Linked DNA regions of Metabacillus sp. B2-18. Each later gene encodes a partner of the first gene's protein in a complex. Links are inferred from orthologs where the notes say so. Each region holds a gene or a part of one and is shown on either strand. Other genes may lie near its edges.

Region 1 (2,873 bases):
CACCGACTAATTCAATACCAGGTGGAATAATTTTTGTATCTTTTAATACAGTTTGTATGGTGAAAGGGATTAATCCAACTTTACTCATTGTGATTCCTCCTTTATATTAAGGTGACATCATTCCATACTTCCTTTCATCTCCAAGGAAACATCTGTTTCTATTTATTTTTTCCGTACCTTTTGTTATGATTTGTATTATAATTTAGTTGTAAGCAGTTTTTATTGACGTCTTCCTTACAGGAAGCGTCTTTTCTTTTTTGATTTCTTTTTTAAGTCATCTAAATTTTTCAACCCTAGTGTGATGGAAGAGAAAAGTGTGGCAGCAGCAACTAACAATTTGAGAAGCAGCTCTAACCACTCCAACACGATTACCACCTCCTTTTTACAAAAATAGCCCTACACAGTAACAAGATGACTGGTAAGGCTGGTTTTCAAAACGGAAGAAACTCCCCCTTGGAAAATTAGGATAAATATGGAATGTATGTCAATTCTCATTGTATCATGACCAAGCTTATCGAGCATCAATATTATGAATTTTCATACAATTATACTGCATACTTGTCAGATCCCCTCTTACTTAATACCTACAATCAAAATAAAGTGATGAGAAAATATAACGAGTTCCGTTTACTACTTTGAGTTTACACTGTAAAGTGCAAAGCTTATTGAATCGATTTATACTGTTCAATTTTATGAATTGGACCATTACTTGTATGAAACATAGATACTAGTAAAAACATACGTAAAAAAGATTGCGTATGCTTTTAAACAATCAGCCACTATCATACCATTCGCAAAATCCAATAAGTGGTAAAAACAATATAGAGATCAACAAAATTTACTATAACGTCACTCATCTGTATCGTTTATAAGTTAAAAAGCATAAAAATTGAGTGTAAAACCCTCCATATAAACAAAAAAACCATCAAAACATAGTGCACTTTGATGGTCATTTCGTGTTACATTTTAAAGGATCTAATAGGTTTAAGAGTATTTCATCATCTTAATAAAATAAACTAACCAAATCCGCCTTTTCTATATTTCCAAAGTATTTTTTAACATCAATATTCTCAAACACTGTTTCAATGGCTTCTTTTTCATAACGTGCACCAACAAGAGCATTCTCTACTTCTTCAACATCTCCTGCGCCGAAAAAGTCTCCATAGATTTTACAATTCTTCACGATGCCCTTTTGTACTTCAAGGCGTAAGTCGATTTGACCGACTGGAAATCTGTGTGAGTGCTGGTAGTTAAATTTCGGCGATTTTCCATAATTCCAATCCCAGTTTTGATAACGCTCTTTTGAGATTTCATTGATCTTTTTCCAGTCATTTTCATTGAGATCATAGGTTGGTATTGAATCAGTACCGTCAAATATATAGCGAAGCAAGAGCTCTCTAAATTGTTCAATTGTAATTGGTTCGTTTAGATATTCGCTAATATTTACTACTCGACTTCTAATTGATTTAATTCCCTTTGACTCGATTTTATCTTTCCTAACTTTTAATGCAGCAACGACGCTATCGATTTCTGAGTCAAATAACAATGTACCATGTGAAAACATTCTTCCTTTTGTTGAAAATTGAGCATTTCCGGAAATTTTACGCCCATCACTAGCAATGATATCGTTTCTTCCGCTCAATTCTGCTTTTACTCCTAATTTTTCAAGGGCTTGTACTACAGGCTCGGTGAATTTTTTGAAGTTGTGGAAACTTTCTCCATCATCCTTCGTAATAAAGCTAAAATTCAAGTTCCCTTCGTCATGGTAAACAGCTCCACCACCTGACAGTCTTCTTACTACATGAATATTATTTTCTTCAACATAAGAAGTATTAATTTCCTCGATTGTATTTTGATTTTTACCGATAATGATCGATGGTTCATTTATGTAAAATAATAAATAAGTTTCGTTTGGATTTAAATGTTTTACTGCATACTCCTCAATGGCTAAATTAATTCTTGGATCCGTCATTCCTTTGTTATCAATAAAAAGCATGTTAGTTCCTCCCTAGCTTCGTTTCCTTTTCCTAATAGTATCGTATATTTTGACATTAGGATGCAAATCTGAAAACATCATAAAACCTCTTCGATAATAGACTCTCCCTCACTCTGGTCAGAATCAGTCCACTTCCACTTCTCATGTAACCTAATTCTACCATCAGGCAAAACCTCTGGCGTTGACTTACATTGACCGCCTCTTAGTTCATGATTAATGTTTACGTGGTTGTACCTAAATTCTAAGCTCCCGTCCTCATTTACTATACCAATAAGTGTTCCTTTGACAATTTCTCCTCCTTGATAGGAAGCTGAAATGATCTTTCCGTCTTGTTTATAGTCAAAAAAAGTATTTGAAGACACCTCACCATTTGCAGAATTATTAACGGAAACAAATGTTCTACCATGATAATTGATCAATTTATTCCACTCCTTGCCATTTTATTTTCTATGATTATACTAGCACATTTAAACTGGAGTTTTTTTGATACTTGAAAAATATAATAAAATCTAGTAAACTCTTCAAAGTAGTTTATGAACTAAATATTTATGACTGTATAACCTCAAGGATATGGCTTGAGGGTCTCTACCAGGAACCTTAAAATCCTGATTACAGAAAAATGAATTTTTTCGTTTTCTGTAATCAGGATTTTTTTATTTTTCTGAAACTAACTCAAATTAGGAAAGGACGGTCTATAAACTATGAATTTCAGAGTTTTCATCCTTGCTTTATCAACGATTGCAGTAGGTTTAGTTGAATTGATTGTAGGTGGAATTTTACCAACAATCGCAAACGATTTTAACATTTCGTTAAGTAGTGCCGGGCAACTAATAACCGTTTTTGCCCTCATTTATGCTGTTTCGGGTCCGGTTTTACT
Region 2 (2,907 bases), 1.6 Mb from region 1 along the record:
TTCACCGTTCTCAGTAATAATTAGGCAAGGTACACTCTCAATTCCTAATCGTTTCGCATCTTCAGGATAATAATTTAGATTTACGGAGTAAATGTCCAAAGTGGGGATCATTTCATCAACGACCGTTAACATTTTCTTCGCTACTTGACATGTCCCACACATTGGTGTGTAAAGGTACGTAATTTGAATACCCTTTTTAGGAAGGGTGAGCTCCTTTTCTTTCCATTCAATCATAAAACTAACTCCATATCCCTTCTAAAGGAATTTTGCGTTTACATCTATATTTGCACTTAGCAAAACAGATGCTACATGGTGATCCGGTGCTGTTGCAACTTCACGATATGCCCGATCAATGTATAGATGAGAGGCTTCAGGAAATTCTCGTTTAAATAATTTTCTCAATCGTTCACCAGCATCATCTGAATCAACTAATATATAAACTTCCTTTAAGAATAATTCATCAATTAGCTCATCCATTTTTGTTATGCTAATTGTTCCATTTGTACAGATTATTTCTATTGGTTCAGTTACTACATTTAAAACCTTTTTCTTATCTGATTTTCCTTCAACAATTAATACTTTTTCAACCTCAACTAACGACATAGCCATCACCTATTTTTAATGTAAGTAAAAGTCTTTATATATAACCTATTCGATTTGTCGAGGTTGTTTCCCTTTATTTTATGTTTTTTCTAAATAGCTGTTATCTTTGTTGTTAATTGCGTTTACTCGTAAGACTGGTCCGTTCCATTGCGCTCCAGACACTCGCTTTCCGCGGGGAGGAAGCTGAGCCTCCTCGGCTTTGCCTGCGGGGTCTCAGCCTTTCCTCAACACCCGCAGGAGTCAAGTGTCTTCCGCTCCATTCCACTATCGTTTTAAAAAATAGTGTTCAAAAACAAAATCATTATGAAACAACTTAAATTAAAAATCTCAAATTCAGCTACTTAGAAAAACATGATAAGAAACGACCTGGTTTAATTCAAAAAGAGCAGTGGAGATTCCACTGCTGCTTTATTAACACCAACCATTTTCATAGTCACAATCGACGTATTTTTGGTCTGGTCCTGTTACAACATCTGCAACTTGGTAAAAGCGGTTATTATTGAATTCATATCCCGCTTTTAAGTCATAATTATTTTCTGAGACCATTTGGCCAATTCTTTCTTTTTCCAGATAAAGATTTAATTGCCCATCTCCAAATTTTCCTACAACTCGATCAGTAATATCTAATTGTTGTTTTTGAATTGTCATATGGACACCCTCCTTTATCTACTTATAGAATGTCCATAATTCACGATATCATGCTAATTAGTCTTGATTTGTCATTTCCTCATATTGCTCAGCTGTCATTAACTTTTCAATGTCAGCAGGGTTTGCAGGTTCAATGACGATCATCCATGCTTTTTCGTAAGGTGAATCATTAACGAATTCTGGACTATCATCAAGATTTTCATTAATTTCTACAACTTTCCCACTAATTGGTGCATATAATTCAGATACTGTTTTTACTGACTCAACGCTTCCAAATGGCTCGTCCGCTTGAAGTTCATCACCAATTTCTGGTAATTCAACAAATACGATATCCCCAAGCTCTGATTGTGCAAAATCCGTGATACCGATACGCACCTTATCTCCTTCTACTTTTACCCACTCATGTTCTTCTGAATAACGCAGTTCTTTAGGTGTGTTCATGTCTTCATACCTCCAGGAATATTTACAAATTTCAGCTTAATCATCTTTGTTTTAACAGTTTTCCGTTAACTATGCAATAACTAACTTCTATTTATTCCAAGTTTCGCCAAATTGCTCTTCTTTAAAGCCAACTGTAGCATGTTCATTACCAACTGTAAGAGGACGTTTAATAAGCATTCCTTCACTTGCTAAGAGTTGAAGCATTTCATCCTCTGACATTGATGCAAGTTTATCTTTAAGCCCAAGTTCACGATATTTTTGTCCACTTGTATTAAAGAATTTTTTAAGCTCTAGTCCACTTTTTTTGTAAATGCTTTCTAGCTCTTCTTTATTTGGTGGGTTTTCAACGATATGTATTTCATTAAATTCTACATTATGATCTTCAAGCCATTTTTTAGCTTTACGACACGTCCCACATTTAGGATACCAGTAAAAATTCAGTGCCAAGTTTTTCACCTCTTTGCTCCTAATAATCAAACTTTCCAATTAAGGAATATTTTTCTCTATCTTATCATATATCATCATTCCCGCCTAATTAGAAATAATTAAATTTCAAGGCTCAAATTTAACTTTTATCTTATTTGGTTGAGAATTAGAAGGCACTGAACATTGCTCTTTATTGATTGAAAACAGGTTGAAGGAGGCAATGATATCATTGCCTCCTGAAAATTAAGCTAGATATGCATTTTTATCGATAATTGCTGCTGCAATCTCTCTTTTCTTGCCAATTACATTAATTGGAGTGTGACGTGTAAATTTACGTAATGCTGACATCATCATTCGTAGAGAATCACCTGACTCAACCGCAATTAATGATTCTTTTGCATGTGCTTCAATTTCATTGAAGGCTTCTTGGCAATATACTTGTGTATAAAGAAGCTTTTGTTTGTTTTTCTCTTCACCGTTCTTAGCAATTGCTTTTTCAGTACGTAAAATCGCTGACTCCATCGCATATACATTGCTTACAATATCAGCAATATTTACAAGAACCTCTTGCTCTTTTTGTAATTCTTTTCCGTACTTTTGTGCTGCTAAACCAGCAATTAAAATGCCGATTTTCTTTGCATTTTTTAATAAGTACTTTTCTTGTTCTAGTGTCCCTTCTCCGACCTCTTCAGGCATAAGCATCATCAGCTCTTCTTGTAAACTTTGCGCTTTTTGGAATAAAGGTAGTTCACCTTTCATAGCTTTTCGTAAATAGGTTCCTGGTACTAG

What was found. The genes of interacting proteins can lie anywhere in the genome.
Region 2: the proteins of LPC09_RS12835 (region 1) and gcvH are in contact, whole or in part, in a crystal structure (PDB 3A7A), measured with the Escherichia coli proteins. The link is inferred for Metabacillus sp. B2-18 from one-to-one orthologs.

The regions. Positions count from the first base shown.
Region 1 is NZ_CP088245.1:2,560,791-2,563,663, forward strand. It holds LPC09_RS12835 (lipoate--protein ligase), read right to left. Parts: upstream 1,997-2,873; coding sequence 1,004-1,996; downstream 1-1,003. Other genes in the region: LPC09_RS12830 (S8 family peptidase), read right to left, coding at 1-88; LPC09_RS27360 (hypothetical protein), read right to left, coding at 235-366; LPC09_RS12840 (avidin-fold protein), read right to left, coding at 2,074-2,415; LPC09_RS12845 (MFS transporter), read left to right, coding at 2,698-2,873. UniProt on the Escherichia coli protein: Catalyzes both the ATP-dependent activation of exogenously supplied lipoate to lipoyl-AMP and the transfer of the activated lipoyl onto the lipoyl domains of lipoate-dependent enzymes.
Region 2 is NZ_CP088245.1:4,113,473-4,116,379, forward strand. It holds gcvH (glycine cleavage system protein GcvH), read right to left. Parts: upstream 1,693-2,907; coding sequence 1,309-1,692; downstream 1-1,308. Other genes in the region: LPC09_RS20940 (thioredoxin family protein), read right to left, coding at 1-234; LPC09_RS20945 (toprim domain-containing protein), read right to left, coding at 256-603; LPC09_RS20950 (YusG family protein), read right to left, coding at 1,015-1,251; LPC09_RS20960 (arsenate reductase family protein), read right to left, coding at 1,780-2,139; LPC09_RS20965 (acyl-CoA dehydrogenase family protein), read right to left, coding at 2,362-2,907. UniProt on the Escherichia coli protein: The glycine cleavage system catalyzes the degradation of glycine. The H protein shuttles the methylamine group of glycine from the P protein to the T protein.